One region of the uncultured Porticoccus sp. genome, then DNA from elsewhere that is predicted to be linked to it. Evidence: predicted binding sites of a transcription regulator. Region 1 holds the regulator's gene; the other holds the start of a gene.

Evidence for each region. Region 1 encodes PhoB, which activates phosphate uptake and scavenging genes when phosphate is short. Its sites were predicted from a motif close to TGTCATAAANNTGTAACA; they were not measured.
Region 2: ppk1 (polyphosphate kinase 1) is a predicted target of PhoB. The motif match lies at 3,200-3,217, and genes of this name have one in related genera.

The regions. Positions count from the first base shown of each region.
Region 1 is NZ_CAXBHS010000005.1:112,917-123,442, forward strand. Features, by position in the region: gene AACZ64_RS06390 (NADP(H)-dependent aldo-keto reductase) at 1-873, opposite strand, end outside; gene phoR (phosphate regulon sensor histidine kinase PhoR) at 928-2,205, opposite strand; gene phoB (phosphate regulon transcriptional regulator PhoB) at 2,214-2,915, opposite strand; gene ubiA (4-hydroxybenzoate octaprenyltransferase) at 3,002-3,874, opposite strand; gene AACZ64_RS06410 (chorismate lyase) at 3,896-4,471, opposite strand; gene rdgB (RdgB/HAM1 family non-canonical purine NTP pyrophosphatase) at 4,537-5,136, opposite strand; gene AACZ64_RS06420 (DUF4426 domain-containing protein) at 5,220-5,663, opposite strand; gene metW (methionine biosynthesis protein MetW) at 5,690-6,280, opposite strand; gene AACZ64_RS06430 (homoserine O-acetyltransferase) at 6,283-7,440, opposite strand; gene AACZ64_RS06435 (exodeoxyribonuclease III) at 7,542-8,309, opposite strand; gene AACZ64_RS06440 (hypothetical protein) at 8,401-9,093, shown strand; gene slmA (nucleoid occlusion factor SlmA) at 9,014-9,616, opposite strand; gene argB (acetylglutamate kinase) at 9,613-10,526, opposite strand, start outside.
Region 2 is NZ_CAXBHS010000001.1:270,605-281,130, reverse strand. Features, by position in the region: gene AACZ64_RS01325 (lipopolysaccharide kinase InaA family protein) at 1-1,687, opposite strand, end outside; gene AACZ64_RS01320 (SdiA-regulated domain-containing protein) at 2,076-3,002, opposite strand; gene ppk1 (polyphosphate kinase 1) at 3,292-5,337, shown strand; gene thrC (threonine synthase) at 5,359-6,759, opposite strand; gene AACZ64_RS01305 (homoserine dehydrogenase) at 6,795-8,099, opposite strand; gene AACZ64_RS01300 (DsbC family protein) at 8,336-9,091, opposite strand; gene xerD (site-specific tyrosine recombinase XerD) at 9,160-10,062, opposite strand; gene rplS (50S ribosomal protein L19) at 10,187-10,526, opposite strand, start outside.

The DNA.
Region 1 (10,526 bases):
TACCGGTGAAATATCATACTGTCTGGCCAATGCCACATAGCGTTCGGTCGCTTTAAAGGCCGAGGGGTGATTGTAGCGCTGGAACCGTTCGAACAGTGTCAGCCGACCATTGGCGGGCCGTCGGCCCTGCAGGTATTTGCCAGATAGCATACCGAAAGCCAATGGAGAGTAGGCGAGCAGGCCGATCCGTTCATTGATTGACCATTCAGCCAGTGATACCTCGAACTGTCGGTTCAACAGATTGTAGGGGTTCTGAATACTGACAATCGGTGCGCCATGGCCGGCGTCAGCGGCCGCCTGATATTGCATCAGACCCCAGGGGGTTTCATTGGAGACACCGATATGACGTACCTTGCCCTGCTTAACCAGGTCATTCAACGCTTGCCAGGTTTCATCGATGGGGGTGTAGTCAGTCAGTGAGTAGTCACTCGGAGCGGAGCGGCCAAAAATATTGGCGGGACGCTCCGGCCAGTGCACCTGGTATAAATCAATGTAGTCGGTCTGCAGTCTGCGCAGGGAATCGTCCAGTGCCTGAAAAATCTGTTTACGATTCAGCCGGGGACCGCCTCTGATATAGTCAAAACCGCTGTTGTTGCCGTCACCGCCGGTCACTTTGGTGGCCAGAACCACGTCCTGGCGACGCCCCGAGTGGGTCAGCCAGTCACCCAGGTATTGTTCGGTCAAGCCCTGGGTTTGTGCGTTTGGTGGTACCGGATACATCTCTGCGGTGTCCACAAAGTTGATACCGTGGTCGAGGGCACAATCCAGCTGCTGAAACGCGTCTTTCCGACTATTCTGCTCGCCCCAGGTCATGGTGCCGAGGCCAATGGTGCTGAGAGTCAGCCCGGAGTTTCCTAATTCTCGATATTGCATCTGTTTCCTGTGGGATCGGTCCTGTGGGATTGGAAAAGCTGACCGGGTATATCATCAGGTTAGCAGGGGCAGCTGGCAGCGAAAGCAGCTACCTTTCCCCAGTGTACTGTCGATTTTCATTGATCCGCCGTGACGCATCAACACATGTTTAACAATGGCCAGTCCCAGTCCTGTGCCGCCGGTACTGGTGGCGCGGCTCTGGTCCACCCGATAAAAACGTTCGGTCAGACGGGGCAGGTGCTTTGGATCAATACCGGAACCGTTATCGCAGATTTCCACCACGATATCTGATGCGGTGTGAAAGCAGCGTATTTGAACGCGCACGCCAGACGGATTGTGCTTGATGGCATTGAGTACAAGGTTCGAGAAGGCGCTGTAAAGTTCCTTGTATTCCCCTTTGAAAGGGGTGTCTGTGGCGCAGTCTGTTTCGATGAGGTAGTTATCACCAGCCACCATGCGGGCATCCTCGGCAATCTGCTGCAATAATTGATCCAGCATGATGGGTGCCCGCGAAGGGGGTTTCCGGTTGGATTCCAATTGTGACAGCATCACCAGATCATTGGCCAGGGCGTTGAGGCGTTCCGTTTGCTGGCCCATCTGCAGCAATGCTTTTGCCCAGCCTTTGGGCAACTGGTCGGCATTGTCCTGCAGGGTTTCGATATAGCCCGAGAGCACGGTTAAGGGTGTCCGTAGCTCATGGGAGATATTGGCCACAAAGTCCTGTCGCATTTGTTCCAGATTGCGCAGCCGGGTAATGTCCTGCACGACCAGGATGATATTGCCCTCACCAAAGGTTGCGGCGGTAAACAGCAAGGTTCTTGTGGGATCTTCCGGCGAATTTAGTTCCAGTGGCGGGGGCAGTGCGTCACTCTGGATAAATACCACGAAACGGGGATCTCGAACCAGGTTGGTCATGGATTGGCCGCGATCCTGTTTGACGAGGCCAAGCAGTTTTTCAGCCGCCGGATTCCACCACTCCAGTTCCCGATCGGGGGTGAGAATGATAATGCCGTCCGCCAGCGCAGAAGTAATATCCTTGACGCGCTCGGCCAGTTGTCGGCGACTTTGTTTGGCGCGTTCGTTGCGCTGTTGCATCCGGTAGAGGAAATCGGTCATGTCGCCCCAGACGCCGCTTGCTTCGGGGGGTGGTCCTTCAGCGCTCTGGTCGAGCCAATCGTAGAGTCGGGTGATGTGGGCGAAGGTCCACAACATATACAGGCCGCCACCCAAGAGCAGGGTGAGCAGAATGTGGCCCCATAAAAAACCTGTCAGCAGTAGAAACAGGGTGAGCAGGGCGATCCGCCGTATTTCTGCCTTAAGCCCTCTGTGCAATGCAGATCCTATTCTTCATAAACCTTGGTGGAAAAGCGGTAACCCGCGCCCCGCACAGTCTGTATGAAGCGGTCCTGCCCAGCAAGGGAAATTGCCTTGCGCAATCGGCGAATATGCACATCCACCGTTCGCTCATCCATGTAAACGTTGCCGCCCCACACATGGTCCAGAATCTGATCACGGGAATAGACCCGCTCCTGGTGCGTGAGAAAGAAACTCAGCAGCCGAAATTCAGTCGGCCCCATGGACACCGGTTGACCACTGATGGTGACCCGGTGACTGATGGGATCAAACAGCAGTTGATCCACTTCTATCGGTTCCGGGGGCAGCTCCGGTTCGGCACGGCGCAGTACCGCATTGATACGGGCCACCAGGGCACGGGGTGAAAACGGTTTGGTGATATAGTCGTCCGCACCCACATCGAGGCCCTGGATCAGGTTGTCCTCACTGGCTTTGGCGGTCAGCATGATGACCGGTATATTTTTTGTCAGGTCATCCCGTTGTAGTCGCCGGATCAACTCAATGCCACTGGTGACGGGCATCATCCAGTCAAGTAGCACCAGGTCGGGTTTGTGGTCGATGATCATGGCATGCGCCTGCTGGGCATTTTCAGCCTGCAGGGTGTCAAATCCGGCCACATCCAGCGCTGAACAGATCATGTCGCGAATGGCCGTTTCATCGTCTACAACCAGTACAGTTTTATCACTCATATTCTTTTCATCATTGATATCCAGATACCCATTACATGACCTGAGCATGACAAAAATATGACAATCGACAAATGAATGGCCGATACCTAGTCGGCAGTGAGCTGGTAGTCCGCTGCCAGGCCGATAAAAATAATAGCACCAACGTAATGATTATTGAGAAAAGCACGGAAGCAGGCGTCGCGCTCGCGATGGCGGATCAGATACTGCTGGTAGAGAAACAGCAAGGCGGCTCCCAGCAGGGACAGAAAAAACCAGCTGCTGCGATTAAAGTTGATTCCGGTCATCAACAGCGCGATCAGTGTCAGACCTTGCAGACAGGCGGTAATGGGTATATCCATGTCGCCAAAAAGAATGGCGGTAGACTTGATGCCAATCTTCAGATCGTCTTCCCGATCCACCATGGCGTAAAAGGTATCGTAGGTGACGGTCCAGAGCACCACAGCAATGTACAGTGTCCACATTTCCCGGGGCAGGCTGTTGCTCTCTGCCGCAAAGGCCATGGGCAGACTCCAGGCAAAGGCGGCACCCAGCACCAGTTGCGGCAAATGTGTGAAACGTTTCATGAAGGGGTAGCAGGCCGCCAGTGCCACACCCACCAGGGCCAATTTGATGGTCAGTGGGTTGGTCAGCAGCACTAGACCAAAGGCAACCAGGCATAGCACGACAAACAGCGCCATGGCCTCCCGGGTGCTGACCTTACCATTGGGTAGCGGTCGGTGCCGTGTTCGCGTCACATGGCCATCCACCTGCCGGTCGGCCACATCATTGATGACACAGCCTGCGGCGCGCATCAGGATCACACCCAGCACGAAGATCAGCAAATTTTTTGCGGAAGGGACACCGCCTGCGGCTAACCATAACGCCCAGAGCGTCGGCCAGAGCAGCAGGAGCGTACCGATAGGCTTGTCAAAGCGCATCAGCCGGACAAAATCGGGAAGTCGCTGTAATGCTTTGCTCATAAATGCCGCATGGTTGCGAAATCAGGGGGTTTTATTGTACGGGGTAAACCCCGTCAAAAACACCTCGGACACCAGCAAGGGTTTGCTATCCAGCCAAAACAGTGAACGGCGTCCCTGTACGGGGCTACCATAGTTGGCCGGTACCGCAGAAGGCCACGATTCGAGCATGGACAGGTTGGAAATTTCAATGGGTCCGCGAGCCATGCCGGGGTCGCTAAACAGCAGTGCGCCGAGGGGCTGGTTGTCCAGCTTTCGGAGTTTGCGCAATCGCCCGGCCAGGGTTGTTATCGGAATGATGCTGCGGGCATGGACCCAGGGTTGGCGGTTGCCAAACAGGATGACCTCCCTGATCAGGGCGCGTTGTCGGGCCGGTAGCTCCAATGCACGTTGCTCGGACAGTTGGGGTACCCCCATGCCCTGAAACAGTATTTTTACTTCAAACTGCCCTGCGCTTGCCCGGATTAAGCGCTCGGTGAGTGAGCCTCGATCCAGTAGCCACGGCCGCAGGGCGCTGTAGGTAACAAACAGCGGTGTGCGCCGATAGCTGCGCCAGTGGAGCTGGCGATTGGCGGGGGTGTGTGAGGAGCGACGGGGCACAGCGATACCTATGGACCTTGGTATATGACAATGGATTCTAATTGGTTGCGACAGCGCTTTGGGGGCTATGGGTTATACAGGCTGACAAGCCGTTCCTGTAATAGCGCCATGGCCTTGGCCCGGTGACTGATGCGATTTTTTTCCTCTTTGCCAAGCTGTGCGGAGGTACAGCCGAGCTCGGGAATATAAAAAAGTGGGTCGTAGCCAAAGCCGTTGTCACCCTCCGGGATAAACCCGATCAGTCCCTCCCAGGTGCCCTGGCAAATTAGTGGCGTCGGATCCTCCGCATGACGCAGATATACCAACAGGCAATGAAAGCGGGCGGTTCGTTGCTCACGGGGTACTTCCTGAAGCAGTGACAGCAACCGCAGGTTGTTCTGCTGGTCGGTGGCGTTTTCCCCGGAAAATCGTGAGGAATATATTCCGGGGGCGCCATTGAGTGCGTCCACTTCAAGACCGGAGTCATCTGCAATGGCGGGCAGGTCGGTGAGGTGGGAGGCATGCCGGGCCTTGATCAGGGCATTTTCCACAAAACTGAGGCCATCTTCTACCGCCTCTGGAATCTCAAAATCCGATTGCGGCAGAATGTCGAAGGGGAGTAATTCTAGCAGGTGCTGAAACTCTGTAAGCTTGCCTTTGTTACCGGTGGCGAGAACAATTTTCATGTTGAACTGGATGACAGAAAGGTTGCTATTAAGTGCGCTATTGCGCCCCTGCTGAACGGAGAGTCTGGGGTGCCTGTCACAGGCTACTCATCGACATAGAACTTGCGCTGAAAAGTCAGCGAATGTGTCGCCTTGTCGGAATCCGGACTGACGTCAATTTTGAAGGTCATCCAGTCTTCCTTGTCAAAACGAAACGGCGCCAGATAGTAAACTGCATTTTCTTCGCGGATTTCGGCGAATTCCAGCACCTGCTGTTGACCGAAGATATTGGAGACGGTGCCCTTGACCACGGCTGGCAGACCGCCCATGTGGCCATTTTTGACCACGGCAATATTCACCAGCCCTTTATCCTTGCCACGAACAATATTGTACGAACTGGCAACGTCCGGTTGGATAAAGCTGCTGTTGAAGGCACTGAAAAACACTTTCAGGTCGCCGTATTCCTTGTAGGGGCGGTTGTCAGCCAGCGCACTGAAACTCAAACCTGCGATGAACAGGAATAACGAGATTGCTTGGGTTATTTTCATGTTGTGGCTACCTGTCATGAAGAGGCCTACTTGCTCAAATGGTAGATGGCGGTGTCACTGAACATATTTGGCCAGATACCTTTCATGTACCTGTCCGGCAGTCGCTCTGCAACAAATTCTCGATGCAGTATCCGGATACGCTTCTCCGAACAGAGTGCCTCAAAATCCTTCACGGTACAAAAGTGGATGTTGGGCGTGTCGTACCACTGGAAGGTGAGTTGCCTGGTGACCGGCATGCGGCCCCGTGACACTAGATAGCTGCGGGCGCGCCAGTTGCCGAAGTTGGGAAATGTCACCACACACTGTTTGCCCACGCGCAACATTTCTCCCAGGACCAGGTGAGGATAGCGCATCGCCTGAAGGGCCTGGGTCATGACCACGGTGTCAAAGCTGTTGTCGGAAAACTGGCTCAGACCTTCGTCAAGATCGGCCTCAATCACATTGACGCCCCGGGCAACACAGGACGTAATTTTATCAGCATCAATTTCCAGCCCATACCCCCAAACGCCTTTTGTCTTGGCGAGGGTCTGCAGCAGTTCGCCGTCGCCGCAGCCGAGGTCCAGAATTCGGCTCTTCGGATGGATCCACTGCTGAATAATGTTCAGGTCTGTGCGTATCATCATTTTGAGGAAATCTCAGCTGCTATGCGGTTTGTGTAGGCAGTGAGCACTTGCTCATAACGCTGGTTCGGCAATAGAAATGCATCGTGTCCAAGGGTGGATTCAATGGCGGTATACGCCACATTTTTATCGGCGGCGATCATTGCCTCAACAATTTCCCCAGCGCGTTCCGGCGAGAAGCGCCAGTCGCTGGAAAAGGACACCACAAGAAAATCGCAGCTGGCGTGCCGGAAGGCCTCGACCGGATTGTGATCGTACTCACGGGCGAGATCGAAATAGTCGAGCGCTTTGGTCATCAGAAGGTAGGTGTTGGCATCGAAAGCACCGGAAAAGGCGTCACCCTGATGACGCAGATAGCTTTCCACCTGGAATTCAATGGGTGCATCCTGGCCGCGCTGAAAAGAACCGGAGCGCAATTCCCGACCGAATTTATTGCCCATCAGCTCATCCGATAAATAGGTAACGTGGCCAATCATGCGCGCCAGCCCCAGTCCGTTTCTGGGTTGAGTCTGTTGTTCGAGATAGCGACCGTTGCAAAACTCGGGATCGGATCGGATGGCGTTGCGGGCTATCTCGTTAAAAGCGATATTTTGCGCGCTGAGTTTCATCGCCGAGGCGATGACAACCGCATGACGCAGCCGATCCGGATATTCCAAAGCCCAGCGCATAACCTGCATGCCACCGAGACTGCCGCCAACAATGGCAGCCCATTGACGGATGCCGAGTTTGTCCGCCAGTCGTGCCTGACTTTCTACCCAGTCTCGGACCCGCAACGGTGGGAAATCAGGCCCCCACGGTTGACCGGTATCAGGGTTGATGGATATGGGGCCGGTGCTACCGTGACAGCCTCCGATATTATTCGGACAGACGATAAAAAAACGGCTGGTATCGAAGGGTTTTCCCGGCCCGATATGATTGTTCCACCAACCCGGCCGCTGATCGGCCATGCTGTGGTATCCGGCGGCGTGGTGATGACCACTGAGGGCATGACAAATGAGGATGGCATTGCTGCCATCGGCATTCAATTCCCCATAGGTTTCCACCATCAGCGTGTAATTGTCGAGTGTTCTGCCGCAGGCAAGCACGAGCGGCTCATCGAAGTGAATCGCTTGCGGTGTGACAATACCAACGGAGTTTTCCGGAATTACATCAGGCATCAATGGTTCAACGAGTATCTGGCTTTTGTCGGTGTTTCGGCAGTCTAAAGAGGGGCGTGTATTGGCGCAAGGTTAGCATGCTGTTTTGCTCGCCGCCGCTGTCAGAGTGTCTCCAGATCATAATCCACAATCACTGGCAGGTGACTGGAAAACGTCTTGGCCTTGTAGGTCACAGCATATTCCACGTGACTGGTGAGGTTTTTTGACACAATTTGCATATCGGTGCGCCAGCCCATCCCCTCAAGGGGTTTACCGGCAGGCCAGTGAGTGAATTCGTCCGCATCCATGTTGAACAGCCGAAAAGCATCGGCGTAACCGATGTCACCGAATACCTGATCGAGACACTGCTGCTCATGTGGCAGGAAACCGGACAGATTGCAGCAGGTTTCCGGTGCGCTCACGTCAATTGACCGATGGGCAATATTCCAGCTGCCACAAAAAATATAGTTACGGCGCTTGTTGCTGATTTTGCTGAAATGGGCCAGAAGATCCCGAAAAAAACGGTCTTTAAGCGGTTGGCCGCCGTTGTCGGAAGGAGCCAGCAGAGAACAGATGCTGACATGCTCAAAGTCGGCTTGCAGATACCGCCCATTCATATCTTCGCCGTTGTTGGCACCAAAACCGTACATTATTGCCTTGGGCATATCCCGGGTGTAAATGGCGACACCATTCTGCTCTGGTTGGGGCGCATCAAAGAAGTAGCTGAAGTAACCGTCGAGCTGAAACTCGGCACGAGAACTGAGAACGGGTTCCGGCAACCGGAGATCCTGAAGGCATATTATGTGAGCGTCCTGGGAGGCCAGCCACTGAAATAACCCCAGATCGGCAGCCTGTTGGATACCGTCCACGGCAACACTGATAATTCGCATGATCGCCCCTGATTTTGGGAGAGTGTATGATAACCGACAGATCGTGTTTCCAAAATGAGAAAACTGTTTTCAGGCTCTGGCGGAACCTGTGATGCTGACAAACCGGACTGCCTCTATGGTCAATTTCAACAATAACAGCAAATCCACTTGGTGCCTGGTGTTGGCATTATGTTGTTCGGCGTCCATGTTAGCAGAGGCCAGTAATCTTTTCCGCTATCACAATAGCGAGGGCAATCTGGTGATTGACCACCAAGTGCCTCCGGAGTACGTCGCTAAAGGTTATGAGGTGCTCAGTAGCACAGGCAGGGTGGTAAAAACTGTCCCGCCACATCAGCCTGTGGAAGAAGAGGATGGGGCCGTATCAGGCAAGGCAAGCCGGGCGGATCAACTCAAAGAGGATCAATTTCTATTGCGCAGCTACAGTGATGTTGGCGAGGTTGAGGCTGCTGGTGAGCGGCGATTGGCCCAGCTTGCCAGAGAAATAGAGATTATCGAGTCCAACCGGGCCAAAAATGAAGAGCAGCTTGAAAAGGCCGAAACCAGGGCTGCCCGATATCAGCTGGCCGGTAAAAAATTACCCCAAGACCTATTGGCAAGAATGGATGAGATCACCAGATTAACCGGGGATACACAGCATATGTTGTTGCTGCGCAAGCGGGAATATGAGGTGGTGGCGGCGCGTTATAAGCGTTACAAAAACCGCTTCAGGACGTTGAATCCCGAAAAAAAACCGTCGCAGCCACCGACCACTGCTCCTGCCAGTTCGCCGTCGGCAACCGAGTGAACTCGCTGCGAACAAATTGACTGATCTTGCCTTCGGCCAGTGCCAATATCAGGTTGGCTGCAGCCGTCACTGTGATGGCCGGGCGCAGGTTTTCCGATACCTCTGCTTCGCGAAGAATCTGCTTTAGCTGAGTTTCCAGTCGATCAAATAATTGCTGTATCCGTTTGTGCAGTCGCTCTGTTTCGCCGGTCAGCGCGTCGCCTGTGAGTAACCGGGTGATTCCAGGATTGCGCTCGGCAAACGTGAGCAGAAGCGTCAGAATACGGTAGCAGCGACTGGCGGCATCGGGTTCTTCGACAATGATCGTCCGCATCCGGGTAAACAGCGTCTCCTCGATAAAATCGATCAGGCCCTCATACATCCGAGTCTTGCTTGGGAAGTGCCGGTAGAGCGCAGCCTCGGAGACACCGACCTCTGCGGCCAGTGCAGCAGTCGTGATGCGCCCACCGGGCGCGGCCTCCAGCATCCCTGCGAGGGCTTGCAGGATGTGCTGTTTTCTGGAAGTTTTTGCTGTTGTTGTCATCCGGCGCTCTCTGCTGCTTCATCGGAGATCAACGTGCCGACACCCAGATCGGTAAAGATTTCCAGCAGTGTGGCATGGTTGACCCGGCCGTCAATAATATGGGCTGTCCTGGCGCCGCCCTTGACCGCATCCAGCGCACAGCGGATTTTCGGCAGCATGCCGCCGTAGATCGTGCCATCTGCGATCAGTTCATCCACCTGACGGGTGGACAGGCCGGTCAAAACCTTACCGTTTTTATCCTGCAGGCCGGCGACGTTGGTGAGCAGAATCAATTTTTCTGCCTTGAGGACTTCGGCGATCTTGCCGGCTACCAGGTCGGCATTGATGTTGTAGGAGTTGCCTTCACTATCGACACCGATAGGTGCGATCACTGGAATAAAGTCACTGTTGGTCAGCATGTCGATTACGCCGGTATTCACCGATTCGACTTCCCCCACGTGGCCGATATCAATGATCTCCGGCGCTTCCATCTCGGGTGTGTGCCGGGTGACTTTGAGTTTGCGGGCCTTGATTAACTGGCCGTCCTTGCCGGTAATACCAACGGCCTTGCCGCCGGCGTGGTGAATGAGATTGACGATTTCCTTGTTGACACCACCGCCCAGCACCATTTCCACCACGTCCATGGTTTTGCTGTCGGTAACCCGCATGCCGTTGACAAAGTGGGATTCAATTTGCAGCCGCGCCAGCAGTTCGCCAATTTGTGGGCCGCCACCGTGGATCACTACCGGGTTCATGCCCACCAGCTTCATCATCACAATATCCCGGGCAAAGCTGGCTTTCAGCTTTTCGTCCACCATGGCATTGCCGCCAAATTTGACGACGATAGTCTTGCCGGTGAAGCGCTGGATGTAGGGCAGTGCCTCGGACAGAACCCTAGCCGTGTTGGAGGCGGCTTCTCGCGTTAGTGACA
Region 2 (10,526 bases), on a different contig from region 1:
TTTCGAAATAGGCCAGCGGCATCGCTGTGGGGATACCCCTGCGCAATAATTCTGCAGCGGCAATCCAGCTGCGGCGGGCTTTTGAAGGCCTGTGTCTTTCGAGAAAGCGCTTGTGGGGATGAATCTTCAGCGGTTTTTTTGCCACAACCGCCGTTGCCAGCGCGCCGTCGACTGTCCAGACAGCATTGCGGGCGCGGCGCAAAAGGTTTTCTTTGGTGGGGTCGGGCAAGTGATCGGGATGCAGAACCTTGAAACGCAATGCCGCTTCGGCGGGGCTATTGGCCACCAGCATGCCGTGCCACTGGTCATCATCGTACAGGTAGTATTTCTGATCGGGGATATGCCGGTAAATGTGCTCTATCTGCGCGAGGTCTGGCTCGATCAGCTGCACATCTGCCGTAGCGGGCCAGGTCAGATACAAGGGGGCCTCTGAAATCAGTTGCACCTTGCCGGTCAGACAATCTCCGTCGCGATCAAGTAACTCGCTGGCAGCGATATCGCCTTCGCTATAACAGGCCCGCAGCGGCAGTGCTTTGCCATTTTCTGCCCAGGCCACATGAATCAGGTGACGGTCATTGCGGAATGCATGTATCTGCAATCCACCGGTGGTGGCCAGTGCGCCTTCGTAGCGACCGCCTGAGATTTCTGCGATAAAGGTTTTCATGGCCTGGAAGGCCGGGCGAATGCGATAGCTGGCTTCGTCTCCCAGCACCCGATGATAGTGCGTTACCCTCTCCAGCAAAGGATAGGTACCGGTATCATCGTCAATCAGCCCTTCGCGGTTGCACAACATCGGCCCCCAATAGATCTGACGCATCGACCCGGAAGCCGCACACAGCACCATATATCTGGTCAGGTAATCCGCCATCTTCTGTTCACTGTTGACCAACACGCGTTTGATACGGGGCAAGGTCCAGAAAGCGGAGGGAGAGACCAGTTCATCGATACCAAAGTCACTGGTGATCTTCTTGAGAATCCGGCACTTTTTGACCAGATTTACTTTCACAAGCTGCCCGATCCAGCTACCCATCAACCGGTGATCAAATCGCTCCGGCTCCACCACCCGTTCACTGAAAAGGTTATTGGTGTGGATATCGGGCAGCTTGCCTTCCTGCTTTAAACGGGTCAGTACAGCGATATTCCAGAGTGGTTCAAAATCACTGATATTGGGGCCGGCCAGCCTGATATTTCTGGACTTGATTTCGTCGTAGGCAATGCTCCAGCTGGTAAAAAAACTCTCGGTATCATAGCCGGACCAGCGACGGCGATTGATGGTTGAGCCAACCTCAATTGCCCAGAGTCTTTCACCGTAACGGGTGGCAGTTGAGCTGACGAATTCACGCCAGGCCACCTGCCCCGCAGGCGTGTTAATTCGTTTTACTTCCTCAAACGGTTGTACCAGATGCAACAGAACCTGGATGTCGGTGGCCAGCAGACGATCCAGCAGCCGGGCGACCGGGCCTGCCATATCCCCGTAGGTGAAATCGACACGGACCTGGCTGATACCCAGTTCAGCAAGGCGCTCCAGCACATAGTCGTCTACCAGTGGGTTATCCGCGGTGGTGACACCAACACCGATAAAGTCTGTCGGGACAGTGTGGCCGGCAACGGGCAGGTGCCCTCCCGATACCCGCATCCTTCCCGACAGGGTATAAGGCACAGCGTCCAGTATGAATTTGAGATTCATCGTGTCACCGCAGAAAATTCGGGGTAAAAGCATCCCCTGAAGCGCCAGGCGGACTGAAATTGATACATTCTCCACTCACCATTGCATCACCGGGGAGACTCACATCAATGGAGACTGACGGTTTGAATGGCAACTGGCCCTCCTGACAACAGATGAAGCGATGTTCTGATTTGCTGAAACCGGCAAAACCCTTATGACCTGCCATGCATTGTTATCAATTATTCTGGTTGGCAAGGGTATCAGATTCGCGGCTGTGAGGCAGCATTGATCCGCACTCCCTCGCGGATTATGTGACCCTGGAAGCACTGCTGGCCAGCGGTGGCTATAGCACCGACATAATCACCGGCTCAATCGCTATGCTTAACTGCAGGTTCACCCCAAGCGGCAGCTACTCTGGGGAAAACCGGTAGAACAGATTTGGCTCACTGACGATGTAGATATTCAGTTCAGAGTCTACAGCTACACCCTCTGCCTGGGGGATGGTGCTCTCCAGACCACTCCTGCCCGCTCGCAAATCCAGCAAACTGATGGATTGTCTTTCATCATCGTGTTCCACCAGCATATGAGATTCATCGCTCAGAAATAACTTATGCCCCACGCCCCTGACATGGGTGATTGATGACAGGTCCCTCATAAAAAGCTCCGGCGAGTCCGGTGATTTGATCTCGCGAATACCGATATTCATTGGTTCACCCACAACAAAACTGACAAACCCGGTGATTTCAATCACTCGCATCGGATTGCGCTCTTTTACCACCAACAAGCGCTGCCCATCATCATCCCAGGATAGACCTTCAAAACCCTTATTGGTATCACTGCCGATCCCGACCACCAGGGTCGGCACACCTTCGGTATGGACGCTATCCACGCCATCAGGCATGTCGACGACCAGCAAGCGGTGAGTGCGCTCTTCGGCAATCACATAACGATCACCACTGACGTGTGTAAAACCTTCCATATCCCTGACACCCTCGATCCGGATTGAACGCAACAGTTCACCTTCGAGGGAAAGCTCCACCACCACCGGATCACTGTTCAACAATGCCCAGAGGGTATTTTTCTCACGGTTATAAGTCAGTGCTGAGAGATCGTCCTCAAGCGCCGGGATTGTCTTGCCATCAATGGTTACCCGGTAGCGCGACAGATCCATTGCACCCTCGGGCAGCACCATGTTACCCAGACGAAAGCTCTGCCAGGAAAGCACGCCGGCATGCCAGCCATTGAGCATGGGTTTGTAGCCATAGATCAACAGCGCAGTGACACCGAACAGTACACCAACGACCATCAGGAACCGTTTCATAACCTGGCCTTTCATCAGTACTCCGCACACCCATCGGAGCGGAAAACGCTGAGTATTATGGTGAAAACAACGGCATTGTCCATGTGAGAATCCTACGCACTGAACGACAGGATTGGTTTGCTAATATGGATTGAAGGAGAGCGGGGATGACTTTCTGATTTATGCAGAATATGAGACATTCAGTGAAACTCTACAGGGTATTGTCATTCACCTGTCACTTTAATGTCATACAAAGACGTTCTGGACACAGTATGCTGATTCAGCAACAGGTCAAAAAATCATTACATATGGTATCAGGTCGCACATGAAAAAATACCCAATATACCCAAAAGAACTGAGCTGGCTTGCCTTCAATGAGCGTGTCATTCAGGAAGCTGAGGATGAAGAGAATCCTGTCATTGACCGGGTACATTTCCTCGGTATTTTTTCTGACAATCAGGATGAGTTTTTCAAAGTTCGGGTGGCTGATGTCAGACGCAAGGTACTGATTGAACAGATCGCGGGCTCGGCAAAGGACTGCAAACAGCTCCTGCGCGATATCAACAAGGGTATTGCCAGGCTTTCGGTACGGTTTGACCGGGCATTCCGAGCCGTTCTGGCAGAGTTACAGAAACGACGTATCTATTTTTTAATGCCAGAGGACCTCTCTGCCAGTCAGGGTGAATGGGTTCGCGAACATTTTCGCGCGCAAGTGCTACCCCGCATTGTGCCCATTCTGGTCACCCCGGAAATTGATCTGTCGAAAGTGCTGCGAGATGGCGCCAACTACCTGGTAGTGGAAATTGGCAAGAAAGATGGCGTCGGTTATGCCCTATTGGAAGTGCCGGACACCAGCAGTCGTTTTTTGAGATTGCCCAATGACCAAAGAAATCGCCGTCGGCACTTTATGATTATCGATGAGGCGATTCGGTACTGCCTGGATATGGTGCTGGTGGATTTTTTCCGCTATCACAGCCTCAATGCCTGGTCGATGAAGTTTTCCCGGGACGCCGAGTACACACTCGACGATGAAATTGACCGAAGCCTCGTTGAAAAAATGTCGATTGGGCTAAAGCAACGCCTTCAGGCCAACCCCGTCAGGCTGACCTTCGACCGGGAAATGCCTACCGAGATGATCGACATGCTAAAAAGCAAGTTTGGCTTTGCCAAAGGCGACAGCATTATTCCTGGGGGCCGCTACCGCAACTTTCGCGACTTTATCGGCTTTGCCAACCCCGGCGAAAAGTACCTCGCCAGCCAGCCAATTCCCACCCTGTCTGTCAGTCAGTTTGACCGAGCAAAAAATACTTTTGATGCGATTGATCAGGGCGACATCCTGCTCTATTACCCCTATCAAAAATTCAATTATTTTGTGGAATTTTTACGCCAAGCGGCATTTGACCCCAATGTTATCTCTATAAAAATTAATATCTACCGAGTGGCGAAAGACTCTAGAGTCGTGGAATGCCTGATGGATGCGGCGCGCAATGGCAAACAAGTCACGGTTAACGTGGAACTGAAAGCGCGTTTTGATGAAAAGCAGAATCTGGAGCTCTCCGAAATGCTCGCCGAGGCAGGTATCACAGTCATGCTGGGCGTACCGGGCCTCAAGGTACATTCAAAATTGTGTCTGATTACCAGAGAGACCCAGCATGGCGAGCAACTCTACACCCATATTGGCACGGGCAACTTCAACGAAAAGACCGCTGAAATTTACACGGACTTTTCCCTTTTTACCTGCCACGAAAATATTTGTGAGGAAGTTCGCAATGTCTTCAACTTTATTGAATACAGCTTCAAGCACTACGACTTCAAATACCTGCAGGTCTCGCCCTTCAACAACCGACGCAAAATCCGCGCGCTGATCAATCGTGAGATTCATGCCGCAAAATCTGGCCGCAAAGCCGTTATCAGCCTGAAGCTCAACAATCTGGTGGACGACAGCATCATCAGGCAGCTCTATGCGGCGAGCCAGGCAGGCGTCAGAATTCGCATGATTGTCAGGGGAATGTGCTCACTTCAGCCGGGCATCAAGGGTCTATCGGACAACATTTCAATTATCAGTATCGTAGACCGGTTTCTGGAACATCCCCGCTGCCTGGTCTTCCACAATGGCGGCGACCCCGAGGTCTACCTGTCATCGGCGGACTGGATGACCCGCAACCTCGATTACCGGCTTGAAGTGGGCGTCCCCATTCTGGATGCCACCTTGAAAAAACGCGTGATTGATATCTTGGAAATCCAGTTCAGCGATCGCTGCAAGGCTCGGGTGATTGATGAACAGCAAAGCAACAGCTATGTAAAACGGGGCAACAAGAAAAAAGTGCGCTCACAAATGGCTATCTACGACTACCTTAAAAAACTGAAATAGTCGTTTCTGTTTTCCCCCCGGTTAACGGCGGATATGTTCAGCCATGTATTGCTGCACCGATCCAATGTCGTTGGGCTGCACGGAATACCGCTCCTCGCGTTCAAACAGGTCGGCCATGTGATGCGGCAGAGGTGGATCCTGCTGGTAGCCGGCCTTGCGCACCGCCTCGGGAAATTTCGCCGGATGGGCGGTGGCCAGACAGACCATGGGAATATCCTGGCGGCGGCGGGTATGACGCGCTGCGGCGACGCCAATAGCGGTGTGCGGGTCGAGCAGATAACCGTTCTTCTGCCACATATCATGAATGACCGCCATCATGGACTCGTCATCCAGTCGATAGCTGGTGAACAGCTGCCGCGCACTGGCCAGGGCTGCCTCGCTGAGACGCAGGTTGCCGGTTTTTTTGAAGTCGGCCATCAGGGCAGCAAGGGCGGCCCCATCCCGATCATAAAGGTCAAACAGCATCCGTTCGAAATTACTGGACACCATGATATCCATGGACGGTGAGAGACTGTGTACCAGCTGGTGCAGACTGTGATCATTGGAACTGATGCAGCGGTGCAGTATGTCATTGGCATTGGTGCCGATCACCAGTTGATCAATCGGCAGACCCATGCGGCTGGCCAGATAACCGGCAAAGATGTCACCGAAGTTGCCGGTGGGCACAGAGAACGCCACCGGGCGATGGGGGGCTCCCAGCGCCAGTCCGGCGTAAAAGTAGTAGACAATCTGGGCCATAATGCGCGCCCAGTTAATCGAGTTGACCGCCACCAGCTGACGCCCTTCCGGTAGGAATGACTGGTCACCGAAGCTGGCCTTGACCATATTCTGGCAATCATCGAAGTTGCCCTCTAAAGCGATATTGAAGACATTATCTTCCAACACCGTGGTCATCTGGCGGCGCTGCACTTCAGATACCCGTTGATAGGGATGAAGAATAAAGATATCCACATTGTCACTGTGGCGACAGCCTTCAATCGCAGCCGAGCCGGTGTCACCGGAGGTAGCACCCATAATGGCGACACGCTGATCGCGCTTTTTCAGCACATAGTCCAGCAGGTGACCGAGAAATTGCAGAGCAAAGTCTTTAAAGGCCAGCGTCGGCCCCTGAAACAGTTCGAGAATAAATTCGTTGTGACCGCTTTGTATAAGAGGCGCGATGGCATCGTGACGAAAAGTACTGTAAGCCTTGTCGATCAATTCCCGTAGCGTGTCATCCGGAACCTCGCCGGCCATGAATGGGGACATCACCTTGAAGGCCAGCTCCTGATAGGACAGGCCAGACCAGCTGGCAATTTCTTCCCGGGAAAACTGCGGTAGGGTTTCCGGCACATAAAGACCGCCATCGGTAGCCAAACCGGCCAGTACTGCATCTTCAAAACTCAATACCGGGGCCTGCCCGCGGGTGCTGATATAATTCACGCTTGATACCTGTTCTGTTCTTGAAACGGAAAACGCTAGCCCAGTGATTCCACACGAATCCTGACAATATCACCCTCGGTCGTGGGCAACTGTTGAATCTTGTCTACCGCTTCGTCGAGTTTCTTCACCACGGCGCGGTCGGTGAGAATAATCAGCGGCACATAGTCCTCGCCATCATCTGCCTCTTTTTGGATAACGGCCTCAATACTGATTTTGGCATCGCTGAGAATCTGGGTAATTTTTGATAAAACCCCCGGCACATCACGTGCCGTGATCCGCAGATAATAGGCAGTTTCGACCTGTTCAATAGACAGCACCTGAATATCGCTCAACTGATCTGGCTGAAAACCCAGGTGGGGGACCCGGTGCTCCGGATCGGCCGTCAGGGTGCGGGCCAGGTCGACAATATCGGCAATCACTGCAGAGGCCGTAGGTTCTGCCCCGGCGCCGGGACCGTAATACAGTGTGGGGCCCACGGCATCACCCTTGACCACCACGGCATTCATCACACCATCGACATTGGCGAGCAGTCGTTTGCGGGGGATCAGCGTGGGGTGAACCCGCAGTTCAATACCACCATTGTTGCGACGGGCAATACCCAGATGCTTGATCTGATAGCCGAGTTGCCGGGCGTAGGCCACATCCTGGGTGTCCAGGTTACTGATGCCTTCGGTAAAGACTTTTTCGAATTGCAACGGGATACCAAAGGCGAGGGAGGCCAGAATAACCAGCTTGTGGGCCGCATCAATCCCTTCCACATCAAAAGTCGGGTCAGCTTCTGCATAGCCACGCTGCTGTGCCTCCACCAACACATCATCAAAGGCGCGGCCCTTGTCCCGCATTTCTGTCAATATAAAATTGCCGGTGCCATTGACTATCCCCGCCAGCCACTCAATGCGGTTGGCCGAAAGGCCTTCCCTGATCGCCTTGATAATGGGAATGCCGCCTGCGACAGAGGCTTCGAATGCAACGGTGACACCTTTAACCCTTGCGGCATTAAAAATTTCGTTACCATGCTCGGCGATCAGCGCCTTGTTCGCCGTGACCACGTGCTTACCATGAGCAATGGCATCGAGAATCAGTTCGCGCGCAACGGTAATGCCACCAATCAGCTCTACCAGAATATCGACATCGGGATTGCGGGCAACCGCAAATACATCTTCGGTAACCGGGGTATCGCCAAGCTGGCAGTCGGGATTGGGGCGCCTGCTCGCCACCTGCACTATCTCAATGCGGCACCCCGCTCTGGCATTGATTACGTCACCATTGCGCTGCAACACATTAAATGTGCCACTACCTACTGTTCCGAGGCCACACAGGCCAACTTTTACTGAGTTCAATCGATTTGCCTCGGTGTTAACCGGTTTAATTCAGTGCCAACTGGGGTAATACCGTTTTGTGGCACGTCGTGACAGACATGTCTACGCCGCGATATCACGAAAACGACCACCACGATACCCATTCACTGCGCAAGCGCAGTCTTCAAACCAGCAGGCTGATGAAGGTTCGCAACCTTAATTGGCAGTAAAGGGACTGTCAATCTACCAACAATGATTTGGCCACGCCGGTTACCGCTCTAACCATCACTATTTTCATCAAGCCCCATGATCGTCAGCAACTCAGCTGCCGGGCTGTAACCAGGCAACAAAGCACCGTCTTCCAGAATCAGGGCCGGGGTGCCGGTGATGCCTATTTTCTGACCGAGCAGAAAGTGACTGGCAACGGGATTATCCTTACAGACGTTTTCTGTTATCGGCTGGCGGTTTTTCAGTGCAGTGAGTGCGGCCAGCTTGTCTTTGGCACACCATGCAGAAGCTATCTTGCGATAGGAGGCGGAGTCCAGTCCGGCTCTGGGAAAAGCCAGATAGCGAACCTCCACGCCGGCCATGTTCAGTTCGGGTACAGTTTCAATATGAAGTTTTCGGCAATAACCACAATCCACATCCGTGAATACATGGAGAATATAACGGCGTACATCTGCGGCGGGGAAAACAATCATGTCTTTCGTTGCCACCGAGTCCAGCATCTCTTTGCGCAATTTCGCCGCAGCCAGATCCTTGATCGGTGCGAACATTCCCGGAAGAGCCTGATACATGTCACCCGTAATGATGTAATCACCGGTTTTATTGGCATAAAAGAATTGGGTACCGTTGATTCGCACACGGTAAAGTCCGTCGATGGGTGAGCTTTCCACTGCACCGTATTTCAGGTCAGGACGCGCCTGCTGCAATTTGTCGATGATGGTCTTGCGTGTCTCTTCTGACACATCAGCGGCATAAGCGGTGGGTAGTAATATCAGGACAATTATGGTGCCCAACATTTTTTTGATCATCGCGGGTGTCTCTTGTCAGTTTCAGCATGGCCAATCAGGTATTGAGTCTTAATGGCCACAAGGGTTCACTACCCTCTCGGGTGGTGTTCCATATGCAGCGCCTTGATGCGGGTACTGGCTATGTGGGTGTAGATCTGTGTGGTGGAAAGATCACTGTGCCCGAGCAGCAATTGTACCACCCTGAGATCGGCTCCGTGATTCAGCAGATGGGTCGCAAATGCGTGGCGAAGTGTGTGTGGTGAAAGGGGTTTTTCAATACCGGCCTGGCGGGCGTAACCTTTGATTCGGTGCCAGAAGGTCTGCCGGGTCATTTGCCGGGCTCGACGACTGGGGAACAACACATCACTCTGTACAGCCCCCAGCATCAGGGGCCGGGCTTCCCGCATGAAACGCTCCAGCCAACTCATTGCTTCATCGCCCATGGGCACCATCCGCTCCTTGCCACCCTTACCTGTCACCCTCACCACACCCTGCCGCAAATTGGCCTGATAAAGGGTTAGCCCCACCAGCTCGGAGACCCTCAGGCCCGTGGCGTACAGCACTTCCAGCATGGTGCGATCACGCAGACCCAGCAACGAATCAGTGTCCGGCTGATTCAACAGCGCCTCCACATCCATTTCCGTAAGACTCTTTGGGAGCGGACGACCCAGCTTGGGGTTTTCCACCATTGCAATGGGATCTTCGACAAGCCGGTTTTCCCGGAGTAAATAACGGTAAAGCCCCCGCATACAGGACAACTGTCTGGCCGCCGAGCGCGCCGACACACCCTGTTCAAAGCGGCGGGCAAGGTAGCGCTGTACATCGGCAGCCCCCAGCCCAATCAGGGACAAATCCTCCCGCGTTACCCAAATGGCCAGCGCCTCAAGATCGCGTCGATAGGCTTCCAGGGTATTGCGACTCAGGCCCTTTTCCATCCAGAGGGCATCGAGATAATTGTCTATCAGGTGTTGGTCGGTCGATGTCGGCGCCATGGGTTACTCTAACCGGGCTCGAAGCATGGAACAATCATCAAAAATTGCAGGCAACCCTGAAAGCCACTTTCAGCCATAAAAAAAGGCACCAACCTGTGGTGCCTTTTTCCATTGAGGAATGAACTCAGTTGAGCTTTTCCTTGATACGTGCAGCCTTGCCCGACAGTTCGCGCAAGTAGTAAAGTTTGGCTTGGCGCACATCGCCACGACGCTTGACCTGCACACTCTCAACCAGCGGGCTGAAAGTCTGGAAGGTCCGCTCAACGCCAACGCCATTGGAAATTTTGCGAACAGTGAATGCAGAATTCAATCCACGATTGCGCTTGCCAATCACCACACCCTCGAATGCCTGCAGGCGCTCGCGGGTGCCCTCTTTAACCTTGACCTGAACAACGACTGTATCGCCTGGGGAAAACGGCGGCAGTTGTTTGCTCATTTGTTCTGTTTCAATCGCGGTAATAATC